DNA from 3 places in the Actinoplanes sp. NPDC051388 genome. Region 3 is predicted to be linked to each of the others. Evidence: riboswitches for the same ligand, from Rfam matches in the RefSeq annotation. Region 3 holds a riboswitch; each other region holds the start of a gene.
What was found. Region 3 has a riboswitch for cyclic di-AMP ahead of ACZ6TI_RS15780 (C40 family peptidase). Riboswitches for the same ligand answer to the same signal wherever they lie in the genome.
Positions count from the first base shown of each region.

Region 1: another riboswitch for cyclic di-AMP. It lies ahead of ACZ6TI_RS21160 (C40 family peptidase); the one in region 3 lies ahead of ACZ6TI_RS15780 (C40 family peptidase).
Region 2: another riboswitch for cyclic di-AMP. It lies ahead of ACZ6TI_RS28815 (C40 family peptidase); the one in region 3 lies ahead of ACZ6TI_RS15780 (C40 family peptidase).

Region 1 covers NZ_JBVJIP010000008.1:94,254-100,582, reverse strand. The annotation lists gene ACZ6TI_RS21170 (type 1 glutamine amidotransferase) at 1-250, opposite strand, end outside; gene ACZ6TI_RS21165 (MurT ligase domain-containing protein) at 240-1,460, opposite strand; cyclic di-AMP (ydaO/yuaA leader) riboswitch at 1,871-2,053, shown strand; gene ACZ6TI_RS21160 (C40 family peptidase) at 2,060-2,869, shown strand; gene mraZ (division/cell wall cluster transcriptional repressor MraZ) at 3,256-3,687, shown strand; gene rsmH (16S rRNA (cytosine(1402)-N(4))-methyltransferase RsmH) at 3,868-4,854, shown strand; partial or broken gene ftsL (cell division protein FtsL) at 4,957-5,487, shown strand; gene ACZ6TI_RS21140 (peptidoglycan D,D-transpeptidase FtsI family protein) at 5,627-6,329, shown strand, end outside.
Region 2 covers NZ_JBVJIP010000012.1:213,571-219,899, forward strand. The annotation lists gene ACZ6TI_RS28790 (hypothetical protein) at 1-167, opposite strand, end outside; gene ACZ6TI_RS28795 (nucleotidyltransferase) at 169-732, opposite strand; gene ACZ6TI_RS28800 (dTMP kinase) at 853-1,569, shown strand; gene ACZ6TI_RS28805 (SDR family NAD(P)-dependent oxidoreductase) at 1,566-2,249, opposite strand; gene ACZ6TI_RS28810 (sigma-70 family RNA polymerase sigma factor) at 2,812-3,813, shown strand; gene ACZ6TI_RS28815 (C40 family peptidase) at 3,881-4,825, opposite strand; cyclic di-AMP (ydaO/yuaA leader) riboswitch at 4,853-4,986, opposite strand; gene ACZ6TI_RS28820 (DUF3817 domain-containing protein) at 5,164-5,508, opposite strand; gene ACZ6TI_RS28825 (hypothetical protein) at 5,521-5,934, opposite strand; gene ACZ6TI_RS28830 (DUF6158 family protein) at 6,011-6,247, shown strand; gene ACZ6TI_RS28835 (hypothetical protein) at 6,244-6,329, opposite strand, start outside.
Region 3 covers NZ_JBVJIP010000005.1:337,545-343,873, reverse strand. The annotation lists gene ACZ6TI_RS15795 (cytochrome ubiquinol oxidase subunit I) at 1-1,212, opposite strand, end outside; gene ACZ6TI_RS15790 (BlaI/MecI/CopY family transcriptional regulator) at 1,287-1,631, shown strand; gene ACZ6TI_RS15785 (M56 family metallopeptidase) at 1,628-2,506, shown strand; cyclic di-AMP (ydaO/yuaA leader) riboswitch at 2,599-2,735, shown strand; gene ACZ6TI_RS15780 (C40 family peptidase) at 2,750-3,709, shown strand; gene ACZ6TI_RS15775 (diguanylate cyclase domain-containing protein) at 3,716-5,164, opposite strand; gene ACZ6TI_RS15770 (hypothetical protein) at 5,285-6,329, shown strand, end outside.

The DNA.
Region 1 (6,329 bases), on a different contig from region 3:
CCCGGTGCACGCCGCCGTCGGCGATCAGCCGCTGCGCCGCCAGCGCCTGCGGCCCGTCCTCGCCGCCACCGATCAGGTATATGTCGGCGGACGAGGGCATCGGCTGGTCGGAACGGACCTCGAGGGTCTGCGCCGGGATGCCGCGCAGGGCCGCCCGGTGCGCCAGGATCAGCATGTTGCCGCGGTCGCCGTACGTCGACAGCAGGTCCGGATAGATCCACACGATCCGGAGCGTGCTTTCAGTTGACACGGTCCAACTCCGCTCGGATGTCCTGGAATGCGGTGTAGTTCGCGATCACTTCGAGCCGCCCGGGCGGGGTTTCTCGGATCGCCTCGTCGAAGGTCTTAACGTGCCGGAACGGGACACGGTTCACCTCGAGCCGGACGGCCAGGTCGTACGCCCGGTCGCCGGTGATCAGCACGGGCCGGCCGCGCAGCGGGGAGAAGTCGACGTCATAGAGCCAGGACGTGTCGAAGCCGTCGGGGTCGCGCGCGTTGATGGAGAGCAGCGTCGGCGCCACGTCGGCCATGTCGAACGCCTCGAGCCAGCTCGCCGGGTTCTTGGCCAGCAGCAGCCGGATGTTGCGGCCGTCCCGGTCGACCTGCGCATAACGCCCGGCCACCGAGGTGACCGCGGCCAGGCGGGGCACACCCTCTATCGCGCGGACGCCGAACTCGGCGGCGGTGGCCAGCGCGGCGGCCGCGTTGCCCAGGTTGACCGTGCCGGGCAGCTGCAGCTTGACCAGGTGCCAGTCGCCGTTCGGGTCGACCACGCCGTCGTCCTCGACGACCCACTGCGCGTCCGGCCGGCGCAGCGGGCACCCCGTGCACCACCAGTCACCGTTGGCCCGCTCGATGGCGGAGCCGCACTCGGGGCAGACCCAGGAGTCGTCGTGCCAGCGCTGGCCGGCGCTGAACCAGGTGACGTGCGGGCTGGCGATCGCGCCCCAGACCACCATCGGGTCGTCCGCGTTGGCGATCACCCTGATGTCGGGGTGGCCGGCCAGCGCGGTCCGCCACATCTGCGCCATCATCGCGACCTCTTTGGCCCGGTCGAGCTGATCGCGGCTCAGGTTGAGCAGCGCGACCGCGCGCGGGGTGGTCTCGTCGATCACCCGAGCCAGGTAGTGCTCGTCCACCTCGAGCACCGCGAACGGCGTGGCGCCGGCCTTGGCCAGCGCCGACGTGTGCCCGGTGGGCATGTTGGCGCCGAACGAGTTGGTCGCCACCGGGCCCAGCACTCCCAGCGCCGCGGCGGTCAGCCGCGTCGTCGTGGTCTTGCCGTTGGTGCCCGAGACCAAGGCGATGGCACGCCCGTTGGCCAGGTTGCGCAGCAGGTCCGGGTCGATCTTCAGACCGATCCAGCCGCCGATCACCGAGCCGTCGCCGCGGCCCGCGGCGCGCGAGAGCGCGGCCGCCGTCCGCGAGACGGAACTCGCCACCTTGGCCCGCAGGGGCATCTTCCCGTCCGTCACGGTCGCGACAGTACCGGAAACGGACACCACGTCGAGTTGCCTCCAGGCGCCTCGGACGAACGGCCGGACGGAAACCGGCAGATGGGGCGGCTGATGAGATGAATGGTGGAGCCTTAACCCGTTCGTGATAGGGGCATCACACTTTATTTATGTGTTCTGATTCACTAGTCGACTTCGACAATCGGTAATGGCTTCGATGCGCAGTGCGTCGGCATTTTTCTCTGGACGATCACAAACCGGACACGCGTCGATGTGCCAATTACTCTGGGTCACTAATCACGCTCAGCGACCGTACGAAAAATCCGGTAGCAAGGTCTCGCCGGTGAGCGACCGCTCGCCGTTCGTGCGGATCCGGATCACGCCGAGCCCTGCCCCGGTCCGGTCCCGCGACCCGAGTAAGCGAAAGACCGAACATAGGCAGTGGGGGGCAGGGACGGGGGACCCATTTCCGGTCTCGCGAAGGTCGCCGCGAACCCGCGGTGATTCCTTCAGGCCTTGGGGTGAAGCCGCTAACGCGGCCGGGCAACCTTCCCGCCCGAACCCGACAGCTAACCTCGCAGGCGTGCCGGAGGGATATCTCTACCGTGCACGGAAGCAGTTCGAGCCGAGGTCGCCGCATCGGCACCGGCAGCATCGCACTGTCCCTGGGTCTCAGCCTCTGCGCCGGTCTGCTCGTGGCCGGCCAGCCCGCGGCTGCCGCTCCCGTCGCCGCCTCCACGTCGGTCGTGACGGCCGCCGCCGCGTTGCCCGCGGCGAAGGTGACCCAGAGCGTGAACACGCGGACCATCTCCTACGGCTCGACCGTGCGAGTGACCGCGAAGGTGATCAACCCGAAGACCGGCAAGGTCGTCACCACCGGAAAGGTCCGCCTCCAGGCGTACCGCAAGGGGTGGAAGACCTGGCAGACGAAGAGCCTGTCCAAGTCCGGCACGGTCACCTTCACCAGCAAGCCGCTCGTCACCGGCACCTACCGCACCGTGTTCCTCGGTGGCGGCGGGACGAAGGCCGGCGGCAGCAACTACATCAAGGTGACGGTCAAGGCGAGTGGCACGAAGGTGCTCGCCGAGGCCGCGAAGCACAAGGGCGCGCTGTACAAGTACGGCGCCGCGGGCCCGAAGCGCTTCGACTGCTCGGGGTTCACGCTCTACGTCTACAAGAAGACGACCGGGCGGAAGCTGCCGCACAAGGCGAACTCGCAGCAGAAGTACGGCAAGTCGGTCAGCAAGGGCGGCAAGAAGCCCGGTGACCTGATCATCTTCCGGTCCGGGTCGTACGGCTACCACGCCGCGGTCTACGCCGGCGGTGGCAAGATCTGGGACTCGCCGCACTCCGGCGCCCGGGTCTCCAAGCGCAAGATGATCGGCAGCAACTACGTGGTGCGCCGCCTCGTCTGAGGAGCGGCACCCGCCAGGTAGGTAGGACAGTGGGCGGGGCGTGATCCGGGATTCCCGGGTCGCGCCCCGCCACTGTCATTTCTCCTCTACTTCGCTCCCCGGATCCCTCCACAGCCCTCCCCGACGCCATTTCGGGCAGGGTTTCGTGCCCGGCTAGGCGCGATGTCGGGTTTAGGACCGCCGATCGAGGCGCAACTCCCTCCACTTCTCCTCCACGTCTCTGAGCTGCGCATTCATCCGCGAATCAATTTCAAGGACGGCGTCATTCCGGTTGCGAGTGGAGGGAAGTGGAGTAGAGTGGAGTGCAGTGGCAGGGGGGACCTGCCGGCCCGGAGTCGACTCGGCGGACCGCGAAACCGCCGGGCAAGGGCGTAGGGGGGTGGCCGATGTTTCTCGGCACGCATACCCCACGCCTGGACGAAAAGGGGCGGCTGATCCTTCCGGCGAAGTTCCGGGATGAGTTGGCGGGGGGTGTCGTGATCACCAAGGGGCAGGAGCGTTGCCTGTACGTGTTCCCGATGCCGGAGTTCCAGCGCATCGCGGGGCAGTTGCGCGAGCAGCCGGTCACGCACAAAGCCGCCCGGGCCTACAGCCGGGTGTTCTTCGCCAGCGCGCACGACGAGGTCCCGGACAAGCAGGGGCGGGTCACCATCCCGTCGCACCTGCGGGAGTACGCGACCCTCGAGCGTGAGCTGGTGGTGATCGGGGCCAGCACTCGAGTGGAGATCTGGGACAAGCAGGCGTGGGAGGACTACCTCTCGGCGAGTGAGGACGACTTCGCCGACATCGAGGAGGGGGTGCTGCCCGGCGGACTGTGATGGCGTCGCTGCCGTCCGTACTGCGAGATCTCCACCCGCTTGAGTTCCTGGCACCTCTTCCCCGGTGCCAGGCGCGACGCCCCGGCAGTGGGCACGAGCGGATGGGGATCTGGCGGTACGGATTCGACGTCCGGTCGGACCACCGGGTGACGCAATTCAGCCTGGCGACTGGGGGTCGACGTGGGGGAGCTTCGTGGCACGCACGTGCCAGTGCTGCTCGAGCGCTGTCTCGAGCTGCTCGCTCCCGCGCTGGAGCTCCCGTCTGCTGAGCCAACACGCGGCGGAAAACACCAGATTGAAAACCGGATACACGTCGACTTCACTCTCGGTCTCGGCGGTCACGCCGAGGCGGTGCTCGAGCGGTTCCCGGCCGCGGTCCTGATCGGACTCGACCGTGATCAGGAGGCGCTCGCGCACAGCCGCCGGCGACTGGCCCGCTTCGCGGACCGGGTGCACCTGGTGCACGCGGTCTACGACGAGCTGCCGTCGGTGCTCGACGACCTGGGCCACCGGGATTTCCACAGTGGCCTGTTCGACCTAGGCGTGTCGTCGCTGCAACTGGACGAGCCCGACCGGGGGTTCGCCTATGCGCAGGACGCGCCGCTGGACATGCGGATGGACCAGTCACGGGGGAGCACGGCCGAGGAGGTCGTGAACGGCTATCAGCCGGGCGACCTGGTCCGGGTGCTGCGGACGTACGGCGAGGAGAAGTTCGCCTCGCGGATCGTCTCGGCCATCGTCCGCGAGCGGGAGAAGGGACGGATCACGTCCACCGCCCGCCTCGCGGAGCTGGTCAAGGACGCGATCCCGGCCGCCGCGCGACGAACGGGTGGAAATCCCGCGAAAAGAACCTTTCAGGCGTTACGTATTGAGGTAAATGGCGAACTCGCCGCACTCGAGTCCGCGGTGCCGTCTGCTTTAGAGCTTTTGGCACCGGGCGGGCGACTTGTGGTGATGAGCTACCAATCGTTGGAAGACCGGATCGTCAAGCGCGCCATCGCCGCGAGGGTGCGCAGCACCGGGCCGATCGACCTGCCGGTCGAGCTGCCCGGGACTTCTCCGACGCATCGCCTGCTGACGAAGGGGTCGGAGCAGGCGACCGCGGCGGAGGTGGAGGAGAACCCGCGAGCGGCCTCGGTGAGGCTGCGGGCGGTGCAGCGCATCTAGCACGACCCGGCACGCGAAGCCGCCGCGAACGGCCTCGCATGTCGACAACGCACGGGGGACAAGGGCGGTTACGCCCGGGGGAACACAGGAGGGGGAGGGGCAATGAGCGAGCGGACGTACGCGCCGCGGTCGGGGGGCCGGACCGCGGAGACGCACACCACCCAGACGCTGCGCCGCACGGGAGCCGACGCCCGGGGGGCGCGCCGGAATCAGACCGTCACGGAGGCTCCGATCGACGGGACGGCCGCGCTGCGGCTGGACACCGCCGTGGCCGAGCCGCTGCGGACCGAGCGGACCGCGCCGCCGCGGCTGCGGGTGGCACCGCCGGCGCCGATCCGGGCGCCGCGGGCTCCGTTCATCGCGGTGGTCATCGCGATCGTGGTCGCCGGGGTGCTGGGCATCCTGCTGATCAACACGAAGACGATGGAGAACTCGTTCGAGCTCAGCAAGCTGCAGGACGAGCAGACCGCGCTGGACAAGCGGCAGCAGCAGCTGGAGAACCAGCTGGCGGCCTACGAGAGCGTGGGCAACCTGGACGCGGCGGCCAAGCGGGCCGGTCTGGTCAAGGGCGAGCCGGCCTACATCCGGCTGCCCGACGGCAAGATCATCGGCGTGCCGAAGCCGGGCCAGGGCAAGCCGGCCGTGACCGCGCAGGACCCGGCCGACAACGCCGCTGCCGGCCAGGGCTCGGCGGGCCAGGGCTCGACGGGCCAGGTTGCGGCGGGCCAGGGCTCGACGGGTCAGACCGCCGCGAACGCCGGGAAGTAAGGACATGTCGCCGAGAGCCGACGAACCACCGCGCCGGGGTCAGCAGCCCCGGCGCGGTGCGTCCCGCGACGTTCCGCCGCCGGGCGACGAGGACACCCGGCGCGGCTTCGGCGGCATCGGGGACGCCCGGGCCTACACGCCGCGCGGACGCACGGTCGCCGAGCGCGACCAGCGCACCCGGTCGCCGCGCGCGGGCCGCACCACCGACCCGTTCCGCCCGGCGCTGCAGGTGCTCGAGGGCGGCAAGCCGGCCCGCGACCGACGCCCGCCGGTGGAGGACGACGAGGCGGAGGAGCCCCGCAAGCCACGGCAGCCCGCCAAGGGCCGGGAGGCGCGCGGCAAGGAGGCGCCGACCAAGCCTGAGCCCGCCCGCCGCGAGCGCGCCCAGCGCGAGTCGGCCCAGCGCGATCCCGCGCGGCGCGAGCCGGGACAGCGAGAGCGGCGCGAGCCTGGACAGAAAGAGCGGCGCGAGCCCGGGCAGAGAGAGCGGCGCGAGCCCGCGAGGCGGGAGACCGCGACCAAGGACCGGCGAGGCGCGGGCTCCGCGCGTACCCAGGCGAACGGTCGTGGGATCCGGGAGCGCAAGGTCGCCGTCGCGCCCGCACCACGACGGACCGCGGGCGGCGCACGGCCCGGCCGGGCCGAACCGCCGCGCCGGCCACCCGCCCGCCGCCCACCGCCGGCACCACCCGCGCCGCCGCCCCGGC
Region 2 (6,329 bases), on a different contig from region 3:
TGACGGCAGATCTCGTCGCGCCGGTCCACGCTCTCCACCTCGCCGCCCAGCACCACGCCGTGCTCGCGGCGCTGCACGGTGATGCCCTGCTCGGCGACGCGTCCGTGTTCGGTCAGCAGGCGCTGGATGCTCGCCTCCAGATAGTCGTCGTCCCCCTGGTGCGTCATCTCATCCCCCGTCAGCCGGGACCACGTCGAGGCGGTCCAGAAGAACCAAGAACGCTTCCGCGTACGGCGATTGGGCCGTCTCCTTACGCACCCGCTCCCAGTCGATCTGCTCGCGCAGCGAGCGCGCCACCGGCAGCCCGGTGGCGAAGTCACAGTAGTGCTGGCTGTAGCTCAGCAGCTTGTGCACCATCAGCTGGGTCGCCGAGATCACCGGCATGGCGATCGCCTCGACCGGGCGCACCACCGAGTCGGCCAGCGTGGCGTCGGTCACCGGCGACTCCACCGGGCGGTAGATCAGATCCACCATCCGGCCCTCGTCGAAGACCTTGACCAGCCAGTCCTCCGGCGGTTGCTGCACCTCGAAGCCGGCCCCGGCGAGCTCGGTGAGAACGCGCTCCCGGTCCTGCTCGCGGATCAGGAAGTCGACGTCGTGGTCGCTGGAGTGCCCGCCGTGCGCGTAGACCGCGAAACTGCCGCCCAGCGCGAACGGGATCTCCGCCTGTTTGAGAACGGAGGCGACCCGTTTCAACGTGGTGGCGAGTCCTTCGTCCACCCGGTGCGGCATGTCGTCTCCTGTCGTAGCTGTGGCGTATGCCCGGTAACGACTACCCCACATGGTTCCACGGCACACGCCGGCCCCCTGCGGAAACGGCCGGCGTGACATCTCCGAGTACCGTCGATGGGTATGGTCACCCCCCGAACCGTGGCTCTCGTCGGCATCGACGGGTCCGGCAAAACCACCCAGGCCCACCGGCTGGCGGACGATCTCGCCGCCGCGGGCCTGCGCGCGTCCTACCGGCGCAACGCCGGCGGCCGGCACTGGTTCGGGCGACTGGCCGCGGTCTTCGGTCGCGAGGACGGCGAGGCCCTGCTCGGGCGCCGGACGATGCTCTTCGTCGAGTCGGTCCTGCGCTGGCTGGCCATCCTCCGCACGCTGCTGCGCCGCTCGCTCACCCGCGAGACCGTGGTGATGGACCGCTACGCCTTCTGCCAGTACGCGAGCCTCCGCGCCCGCGGAGCCAAGCCGGCCGCCGAGCGCCGGGCCCGCCTGGCCTACCACCTGTTTCCGCGGCCGGACGTGACGTTCCTGCTGGCCGTCGACCCGCAGGTGGCGCACGACCGGATCGAGGCCCGGGGCTACGACCACGAGGAGATGGACTACCTGCGCCGGGCCGACGCGGCCTACCGGTCGTTGCCGGAGTTCCCGAGCTTCGTGGTGATCGACGCCAACGGCACCCCGGACAAGGTCGCCGCCGAGATCCGGGCGCACCTGCCGCAGCCGTCGCCCGACCCGCACGCGCTCGCCCTGCTGTCCGGCACACCGCGGGAGACGATCCTGGCCTTCGGCTCGTTGGCCACCGCCGTCGCCGCGCTCGGCTGGCAGTTCCTCGAGTCGTTCTAGGCGTTGCCGTAGACCGGCACGGTCGCGCCGCTGGTCGGCTTCGAGTCGTCCCCGGCAAGGAAGAGGATCACCTTGGCGATGTCCGCCGGGGTGACCCAGTTCTCCACCTTGCCGTTCGGCTGGTTCTGCCGGTTGGCCGGAGTGTCGATCACGCTCGGCAGCACGGTGTTGCACCGCACTCCCTGCCCCCGATATTCGACCGCCACCGCATTCGCGAACGCCAGCACCGCCGCCTTGGCCGTCACATAGCCCGCGGCGCCCGGGAACGGCGCCACCGCGGCCCGGGAGGAGACGCAGACGATCGAGCCGCCACCGGCTGCCAGCAGGGCCGGGAGCGCGGCCGAGGTGACCAGATAGAGCGGGCGCAGGTTGACCCTGAGCATCGCCTCGAAGTCGTCGATCGGCGTCTCGTGCACGCGGCCGCCGCCCGCGTACCCGCCGACGAGATTGACCACCGCGGTGAGCGGCGCGCCCTCCTCGCCGGTGGCGACCGAGATCGCGTGGCCGACGTCGGCTGGGACCGTGAGATCGGTCTCAACCGCGGTCGCGCCGGCCGGCAATCGGGCGGCCGAGCCGGCTCGGACCGGAGCGACCACCCGCCAGCCCGCTTCGACGAATGTGGAGACAACTGCCGAACCGAGGCCGCCGGCGCCTCCGGTGATCAATGCGGTGCGTTCCATGAGCCAATCCAAGCACGTCAGACGTATGTGTTTTCCGTCACGTCCTGGCTGCTAATGAGATCGACGGGGCACCAGTTTCCCGAAAGGATGTAACCCGGCATGTCAGTCACCCGGACGGGCGAGTGAACTGCGGCGCAACGTGGCGCATTGTGGCTCGTGGCCCGGGTTTCACCACGGTGACGAGCCGTTCGTGCCGGAGTTTGCTTCAAACCCCGTGGCAACCGGCCGATCCTGCGTGTGAACCCTCCTGGCAACCCAGCCGTACAGGGTAGTGACGAGGGTCGCAGGTGCGGTCGTGATGCCCGTCGCTGTGGCGGATGAGGGGTCGATGGTGTCATGAAGCGGGCGAAGGGTATGCGTGTGTCAACGCATCCAACGCCGGGTGCGGCTCCGAATGACTATGTGAGGGCGTTCCTCAGTAAGTATGCATCGGGCTCTCAGCCAGCGCTCAGACACTCGTGACACTTTCGATCCACCAGCCGGAATCACTGCGGGACGCCATCTGTTGTGGATGTAGCAGTTCGGCAATGGCTAGAACTGCGGACGTTACGGGGAGGGACTGATGGACGCAGGTATCGCCCGTAACAGGGTTAGTGAAGGCAATGAGGGGACCGTGGAGAGCGTGGAGAAGAACACCGTGATGCGGACCGATGAGGTTGCCGAGGAGCGCGACCTCGTTGGAGTGTACCTGCACGAAATCTCCCGGACGCCACTGTTGGACGCGGCCCGAGAGGTCGAACTCTCGAAGGCCATCGAAGCCGGCCTCTACGCCGAGCACCTGCTCGAAGAGGGCGAGGTCCGGCGGGGTGTCAGCCAGGAGGAGTTCGAGCGGCTGGTCACCGACGGGAAGCGCGCGAAGGACCTGTTCATCCGCGCCAACCTGCGGCTGGTCGTTTCGATCGCACGGCGTTACGTGCGATCCGGCATGCCGATGCTCGACTTGATTCAAGAGGGCAACACCGGCCTCGTCCGCGCCGTCGAGAAGTTCGACTACGAGCGCGGCTACAAGTTCTCGACGTACGCGACGTGGTGGATCCGTCAGGCGATCAGCCGGGCCATCGCGCAGCAGGAGCGCACCGTGCGCTTGCCCGTGCACCTGGTCGAGGACGTCAACCGGATGCGCAACGTCACCCGCCAGCTCGTTCGTGAGCTCGGCGCCGACCCGGAGCCGGCGCAGATCGCCAAGGCGCTGGGCGTGACGGTGGAGCGCGTCACCGAGCTCACCCGCTGGGCGCAGGACACGGTCTCGCTGGACACCCCGGTGGGCGACGACGGTGACACCAACCTCGGCGACCTGGTGGCCGACAGCGACGCCCCGTCGCCCGAGGAGATCGTGCTGACCGCACTGGAGCGGTCACGCATCGAGGGTCTGCTCAACCACCTGGACGACCGGTCGGCCGGCATCATGCGGGCGCGTTACGGGCTCGAGGACGGCCGGGAGCACTCGCTCACCGAGGTCGCCTCGCGGTTCTCGCTCTCCCGTGAGCGGATCCGCCAGCTGGAGATCCAGGCGCTGGGCCGGCTGCGTGAGCTGGCTCGGGCCGAGGGCCTGCAGGCCGCCTGATTCGGGTACGCGAAAAGGGCCGGTTCCCCGCGAGGGGAACCGGCCCTTTCGTTGTGCTCGTGGCCGGTTACTTGACCCGGCCGTACCCGGTCGGAGACATCACGGTGATCGAACGTTTCTTCACCGGCTCGCCGGCATGGGAGGCGTCGATCATCATGCCGCCGCCGACATAGAGCCCGACGTGCCCGCCGTTGCGGAAGAACACCAGGTCGCCCGGTTTCAGGTCGCCCTTGCTGATCGGAGTCGTCGCGCCGATCTGCGCGGAAGCCTTGTGCGGCAGCGACTTGCCCGCCGCACGCCAGGCCGCGGAGGTCAGGCCGGAGCAGTCGTAGCCGTTCGGGCCGTCGGCGCCGTACTTGTACATGACGCCGATCGCGTTGTAGGCGAACGAGACCGCCTTGCCCGCGGAACCGGCGATGTTCGGGATCGTGCCGGTGTACTTGCTGCCCGACGACGTCGCCTTGCCGTATGCCGCGGTGCGCATGGCGTACAGCTTCTTGAGGTCGTTCTCGATCTTCTTCTTGCGCTTGCTGAGCTCGTTCAGCTGAGCGGTCTGCTTGGTCTGCAGCGTCTTCAGGGCGGCCTGACGGGCGTCGTAGTCCTGCGTCGTCGCCGTGAAGTCGTTGATCTTGCGCTGCCGGTCACGGGTCATCTGCTCGATGACGCTCATCCGGTCGAGCAGGTTGCCGGGGCCGTTGAGCACGACGTTCACCGTGCCGATGTCGCCCTGCTTGTAGGCGGTCGCGGCGATCTCACCCATCTCGGCCGTGGCGACCTTGAGCGCCTCTTTGGCCGGACCGAGCGACTGCGTCAGCTTGAGCTGATCGCTCTTGGTCTTCGCGATGGTGATCTTCATGCCGTTGAACGACTCGACCACGTCCTCGAGATCGTCCGACGCCTTCTGGATCTGCTTGGTGAGCTCAGCCTTCGACGGCTCCGCGTGCGCGGCCGTCGCAGTGGTCCCGGTGATGGCCAGCGCCAGTGTGGCGACGGCGAGCGTCCGGAACCTCAAACGGGCGTGTGACAACGCTATGAGGCCTTTCTTCCGCCTGGCCGCCTACCGGGTTAGCTGACGGGTTCGGACGGAAGATGGTCCTACCGCTCGGGGGAGCGGATTCACCCCAGTTACCTGGTTCCCCGGCTCACCGGCTGTCCACTCCGCGGGCCCGATGGGGATGTGGGCCTCGGCGCGGTCGGCCGGATTGACTCGGCGGCGCTGGGCCGGCGCCACCGGAGGGTTGTGGCTGCAGACCGGACCAACCGCATCAACTTATCGGCGAATCTTAGAATTACAAGTTTTCTAAGAGTGACTTATGCCAATGGCAATGAGATGCGCACCAGTCCGTGTGTTTACGCTTTCAGAGCGTGACCTTCGGTGCCGGAATCGGACTTATCGGAATTGCCGCGAGCCCATTGATGTGACACTTTCCGCTCGGCCCAGAAGGACAGGAACGGGATCGTGCCGGCGAGCATGATCAGCAGCATCTGGGTGAGCGGCCACTGCAGGCGGCGGCCCAGGTCGAAGGTGGCCAGCACATAGAGGATGAAGAGGAAGCCGTGCGCCGGGCCGACGCCGGCGACCACGGCGTCGTTGTCGGCCAGGTATTTCAGCGGCATGCCCACCACGACCAGGAGGATCAGGACCACGCCGACGATCCAGGCGATGATCCGGTAGCGGGTGAGAGCTCCCTGCACTGTTCCTCGTCCTTATCTCTTGCTCTTGCCCGGGTAGTCGCCCGGCCTGGCGCCGGGATGGGTGGCCAGCCAGGCGAGGTAATCGTTGTAGGCGGTCAGCTCCGGATCGTCGGCATCGTCCCCGGCGGCGGGGCGGGCCGGCACCCGGATGGGGCGGCCGACCGTAACAGGCGAACCTGGCCGCCTTTCCACCTCTGGGGCGGGCGTGTCCTGCGGCTTCCCGTGGCGCTCGAGCTTGACCTCGCGCCACCACAGGAAGACGACGAAGCCCGCGAAGACCGGCCACTGGAACGCGTAACCCCAGCTGAGAGCGTTGCCCTCGGTGGCGCGCGTGTATTGCCACCAGCCGAGGCCGAGGAACGCCGGCACGAGGACGAGCGCGGCCACGTGGCGCGCTATCCAGGCCGGGGTCCACAGCCCTTTCATGCCTGTCAGCGTAGCCGTGGCGGTTTGGGCCCGGCCTGGGCGGGCATGGCTGTGCGGACCCGATCAGGAGGCCGAGATGACTGATCCCGAGTTCGTGGTGCAGGAGACCGGCATCGATCCGGCCGGTCTCGGCGACGACGACCTGCTGCGCGAGCTGCACAGCCTGCACCGGACGCGGCTGGACACCTTGCGCTTTGGCCCGGACGCGGCGCTGTCCAACCATCTGCGCCGGACAGCGGAGCTGGAGACGGAGTATCTGAGCCGGCACCCCGGGCGGGAGATCGATCCGTCCCGGTTGACGCAGGACTTCTAAGGGGGGCCGTCCTGGTCCAGACCGTCCCAGCCCTCGGGGCTCTCGGTCTCGGCCTGGTCGCGGTCGCCGCTGACGTCCGCGT
Region 3 (6,329 bases):
CCCGGGCGAGATGCCGTCCCCGACCTTGGAGATGCCGAACGCCAGCCACGGCTGCCGGGCCGTCTCGGTGAAGATCCAGCCGAGCGAGTTCGCCGCGGTGGGCAGCAGCGGGATCAGCGGCAGCCAGCGCAGCAGCAGCCGGTGCGGGGTGCGGCCCTTGCGGCTGGTCCAGAGATGGAGCAGCGCGACCGCGGCGGCCAGCATGCCGATCCCGATCATCAGCCGGAACGACCAGAAGGCGACCGGAATCATCGGCACATAGCTGCCTGGTCCATATTCCGAGGTGTAAAGAGCCTGGAGATCGTCGATGCCCTGCACGGTGTCGCCGGGGGAGCCCTTGGCCAGGATCGACAGCAGCCACGGGATCTCCAGGCTGAACCACGGCCGGCCGCCGTCCAGCCCGCCGACCGCGAACACCGAGAACGGCGCGCCCGTCGTGGTCTCGTAGAGCGCCTCGGCGGCGGCCATCTTCATCGGCTGGACCTCGGTGATGACCTTGCCGAGGTGGTCGCCGGTGAGCGCGGTGAGCGCGCCGCCGGCGAGGGTGAGCCACGCGCCGAGCCGGGCATAGGTGCGGAAGATCAAGGAAGCGTGCCGCTGCCAGACGCCGATGGCGAGAATCAAGGCCCCGCCGACCATCACCGCACCGGCGAGCGTGTGCGGAAAGGCGGCCAGGTTCACCTTGTTCGTCAACAGCTCGGCGAAGGACGTGAGATGCGCGCGCCCGGTGGCCGGGTCGAGCTCGTACGCCACCGGGTTCTGCATGAACGAGTTGGCCGCCAGGATGATGAACGCGGACAGCACCGTGCCGATCGCCACGATCACGATGGTCGCCAGGTGCACCATGCGGGGCAGCCGGTCCCAGCCGAAATACCAGAGCGCCAGGAACGTGGCCTCGAGGAAGAACGCGAGCATCCCCTCGATCGCCAGGGTCGGGCCGAACACGTCGCCGTAGAAGCGGGCGAACGCGCTCCACCCCATGCCGAACTGGAATTCCTGCACCAGCCCGGTCACCACCCCCACGGCGAACGTGACGATCAGCAACTTCCCGGTCAGCTTGGTCAACCGCAAGAACCGATCCTCACGGGTACGCAGCCACGCGATCTGCAGTCCGGCCGCGATCGCCGCCAGGCTGATCGACAGCGGCACGAAGAAGTAGTGGTAGATCGTGACGACGGCGAACTGCAGCCGGGTCAGGTCCAGCACGTCCATGGAAGACTCCTCTACGACGTCCTGTAGTAGATACTACGACGAGTAGTACTACGTCGTGCAGTAGGATGGCTCACATGGCGCTGGGAGACCTGGAACGTGAGGTCATGACGCAGTTGTGGGAGGCCGGCGGGCCGCTGACCGTGCGCGAGGTGCACGAGCGCCTGAGCGGCCGCGACCTGGCCTACACGACGGTGATGACGGTGCTCGACCGGCTGGCCAAGAAGTCCGTGGTGACCCGCGAGCGGGACGGCCGCGCCTTTCGTTACCTGCCCGCGCAGACCCGCGAGCAGATGACCGCGGCGCTGATGCTGGACGCGCTCGGCGACACCCCCGACCAGGACGCGGCCCTGGCGTACTTCGTGGGCCAGCTCTCGCCCGACGCCCTGGCGGCGGCGATCGAGGCGGCCCGGCAGAAGTGACCGCCCTGCTCCTGGGCGCGCTCGGGCTGACGCTGTCGCTGGTCGTGCCCGGGGTGCTGGCCGGCGCCCGCTGGCCGGACCGGGCGCCCGCCGCCGCCGTGCTGCTCTGGCAGGCGATCACCCTGGCCGGCGTGCTGTGCGCGCTGGGCGTGGTGCTGGCCGGCCCGGAGGAGCTGATCCGCGCCGCCGGCAGCGGCCGCCGGGCGGCCACCGTCGCGCTGATCGGCGCCCTGGCGGTGGCCGCGGTGATCGTGCTGCGGCTGCTGGTGTCGCTGGCCGGCGTGATGTGGCGATCCCGGGCCCGCCGCGCCCGGCACCGCCTGCTGGTGGATCTGCTGGACACCGCGGAGAAGCGCCACGGCCTGGACGTCGAGGGCCTGCGGGTGCTCGACGGCGCACAGCCGCTGGCCTACTGCGTGGCCGGCCGCTCGCCGCGGGTGGTGCTCACCGGCGGCGCCCTGGACGTGCTGGACGACGCTCAGGTGGCCGCGGTGATCGCGCACGAGCAGGCGCACCTGCGGCACCGGCACGAGCTGGTCCGCGAGTCGTTCACCGCGTTCTACCGGGCGGTGCCGCGGCCGCTGCGATCGCGGGCGCCGCTGGACGCCGTACACCTGTTGTTGGAGATGGTCGCCGACGACGCCGCCACCGACCGCGAGGGCGCCGCGCCGGTGGCCGGCGCGCTCGCCAGGCTGAGCGACGAAGGCGCGGGGGAGGACCGCCGCCGGCGCCTCGACCGGCTGGCCGCGCCGCACCCCCGATCGGCCGCGCTGACCCTGCTCGTGGTGGCCGCCGCAGTCGCGTTGCTGGTCCTGCCGACGGTCGTCGTGGTGGTCCCGTGGCTCAGTGCCGCGGTCAACCGCTGGCCACTGTGAGTGACACCGGGCGGCCGCGTTTCCGATCAACCGCAACCCGGGTACGGTGGTCCGCGGCTCGGCAGTCCCCCGTCGTCCACACCGGCCGACCTGACGGGCCACCGCCTAATCACGCTCCGTGCGTGCATCGGGGACCCGAGCAGTTGGGGTGAAGCCGCAGAGTCTGCGGCCGCGAGCGCTTCCCTCGCGAACCCGTCAGCTAACCCGGTCGGCGGCTGAGGGAAGAAAGGGATCCGCCCCCACGTGCGCCGCCTGCTTGTCGTTCTCGCCGCCGCCGCGGCCGTCATCGTCGCGCCGGTCGCCCCGGTCCACGCCGAGCCCACGCCGTCCGGCGTCGAGGCCCAGATCGACGCCGAGTGGAACAAGCTCGAGCCGGTCATCGAGCAGTACAACAACGTGCACAACAAGCTGATCGCCAACCGCCGCAACCTGGCCGCCATCCAGAAGCGGCTGACCCCGCTCGAGATCGAGGTCAACGTCGCCATGGCGCAGGTGCGCGGGATGGCCGCGGACGCGTACATGCAGGGGTCGCCCAGCGCGATGCGCGCCATGATCATGACCGGGACCACCACCGGCCTCACCGACAAGCTGATGTTCCTGGACCAGTACGCGAAGCACCAGCGCGCCGAGGTCAAGGACGTCGCCGAGCTGCGCGACAAGCTCAGCGGGGACAAGCGCGACCTGGACACGCTGACCCAGACCCTGGCCACCCAGGACGCCGGGCTGGCCCGCAGCAAGGCCGGCATCGAGAAGAAAATCGGCGAGCTGCAGAAGCTCCGGATCAAGGCCTATGGCAGCAGCGCCGACGACGGGGCGTTCCGCACCGGCCCGTGCCCGGTCACCTACACCCGGGACAAGGGCGGGCGGGCCGCGCAGAAGGCCTGTGACCTGATCGGCAAGCCGTACATCTTCGGCGCCGAGGGACCGGGCGGCTACGACTGCTCCGGGCTCACCAAGACCGCCTGGGCCAGCGTGGGGGTGCACCTCGAGCACTACACCCGCGACCAGTGGGGCGAGGGCCGGGCCGTCACCAGGGCCGAGCTGAAACCCGGCGACCTGGTGTTCTACTACCCGGGCAGCCTGCATCACGTGGCCATCTACATCGGCGGCGGCGAGGTCGTGCACGCGCCGCACACCGGTGACCACGTGCGCATGGCGACCATCGACCGCGGCCCGATCGCCGGCTACCGCCGACCGGGCTGAGAGACCTCAGGGCTGCAGCCAGGGCGCTTCGAGGTTGTCCTCGACGTAGAGCTGGAAGCCGTTGCGGGCGCGGCGCTTCGAGCGGTACATCGCCGCGTCCGCGTGCCGCAGCATGGTCTTCGCGTCGCTGCCGCCCGGGAAGGCGATCGCCACGCCGACGCTGCAACCGACGTCGAGCCGCAGGCCGGCCACCGACCGGTGCTGGTCGATGCCCTCGATGATGCGCTGCGCCACGGCCATCGCCTCGTCCGCGCCGCCGACCCGGCTCAGCACCACGCCGAACTCGTCGCCGCCCAGCCGGCCCACGGTGTCGGTGTCCCGCACGGTCCCGCGCACCACCTCCGCGATGGTGTGCAGCAGCTGGTCGCCGACGTCGTGCCCGTACGTGTCGTTGACCTGTTTGAAGCCGTCCAGGTCCAGGAAGAGCATCCCGACCGGGTACTGGTAGCGGGTGCCCTGGGCCAGCGCGCGCTCGAGGTCGCGGGTCAGCGTCGGCCCGTTCGCCAGCCCGGTCAGGCTGTCATGCGCGGCGGCGTACGCGATCCGGTCCTGCACCGCCCGCCGCTCGGTGATGTCCCGGTGGTGGCCGACGACCGCGTGCACCTCGGGGTGGGCGAGCATGTTGCGCAGAATCACCTCGTGCCAGTGCCAGCCGCCGTCCGCGTGCCGGTAGCGCATCTCGGCGGCGTGCTCGGTGGTGCCGTCGCCGGCCAGCACCCGCTCGTGCAGCTCGGCATCCGCCAGCACGTCGTCCGGGTGCACGTACTCGCGTAGGCGGTGGCCCACCACGTCGTTCGGGAACCAGCCCATCACCTGGGCGATCGCCTGGCTCACGTAGGTCACCGTGCCGTTCGCCTCGGACATCGTGACCACCTCCGAGCCGTCCCGCAGCAGCGCCCGGAAGCGCTCCTCGCTGGCCCGCAACGCGCCCTCGGCCCGCTCCCGCATCTCGGTGGAGTGCCCGATCACCCGGGCCGTGGTCAGCGTGCCCAGGGCGATCAGCAGCGAGACGCCGTGACCCTGCGGGAGTGGCAGATAGCTGTTCAGCAGGCCGCCGGCGAATGCCAGTTCGCCCAGCCCGAGGGAGATGGCGCTGCTGACGGCCAGCGGCTTCCACGAGCGGGAGCCGTCCTCCTTGAGGTAGAGCGTGAAGATGTGCAGGTGTGCGACGGCCAGCAGCGCGCCCCAGCCGACCATGTACATGACCGCGGTGGTCTGCAGCACGTGCAGGACGACGCGCAGCCACAGCCGCCCGCCCGGCACGCCGCCGGACAGCCGGCTCTGCACCCCGGGCTGCTGCCAGACGGTGCCGGCGATCAGCGCGGCGGCGATCAGCCACAGCGGCGTGTCGCCGGAGAGGCCGAACACGCGCAGCCCGGCGACCACGGCCAGGACCAGGATCGGTTCCATCCCGTTCCGGCCGAACCGCAGGGCCGTGGCCCAGAGCGCGCGCATCTCGTCGTCCCTCCACCGCGCCCGGTCCGCCCGGGTGCAAGGGCAAACATCGGCCGCCGGACGCCGAATTGAGCCCTTCCGCGCCGGAAACCTCAACCGGGCGAGGCATAATCGCAACCCATGACCGAAGCGGCGACCTACCGGCAGGCGCGTGGGCTCGCCGAGACCGGTCGCTACCACGATGCCGAGCGGTTGCTGCGCGACGGCCTGGCCGCCGCGCCCGCCGACCCGGAGCTGCTGGTGCTGCTGGGATTCGTGTTGCGGATGCGGCGGGAGTACCCGTCGGCGGTGGACGCCTGCGACGCCGCGCTGGCCGCCGATCCGGAGCTGGCCGGTGCGCACGCCGAGCGCGCGGAGAGCCTGATCGCGCTGTTGCGCACGGCGGCGGCGATCACGGCGGCGCTGGAGTCGGCGCGGCTGGCCCCGCACGATCCCGCCGGGCATCGGGTGCTGGCCCGGGCGTACTCGGCAGATCGCAAGGCCGAACCGGCTCGCGCCGCGGCCCGGCAGGCGCTGGAGCTGGCGCCGGACTCGGTGGAGAGCCTGCTCACCCTGGCCGCGGTGGAACGGGAGGCGGGAGACCGCGAGGCCGCCTTCGACGCCGCCTGCAAGGCGCTGGCCCAGGATCCGGCCAACACCTACGGCCGGTGGCTGGTCGCGATGCTCGACGCCGAGCGGCTCAAGGTCGGCCGATCGATGCGCGGCCTGCACGGCGTGGCCCGCGACGACCCGGCGCGCCCCGATGTGATCTCGATGACCTGGCCGATCCGCAGCCTGCTCAGCGGGCTGCGCAAGTGGCTCGCCCCGGCGGTCCTGCTGGTGATGATCCCGGCGCACCTCGACTGGGAGTTCGCCCGGCTGTTCGCGGCCGCGGTCGCGCTCGGCGCCACCGGCCTGGCCGCGCGAGTGCTGATCCCGGCCGGCACGCTGCCCTGGCGGTGCCTGCGCCTGGCGCCGCGGCTGCTGCGCCGCGCCGCGCTCGGCGGCCTGGGCACGGTGATCGCGATCGTCACCCTCCTCGTCTGGTACGCCGTGACGGTCGCGTCCCCGCTGCCGGTGGTGGCGCTCGGGCTGGTGGTCGTGCTGTGGCTGCTGGGCTTCGCCGAACGGATGGGCATCCGCCTCGACGACCCCGGCTTCGTCTGGGCGATGGACGACCTGCGTG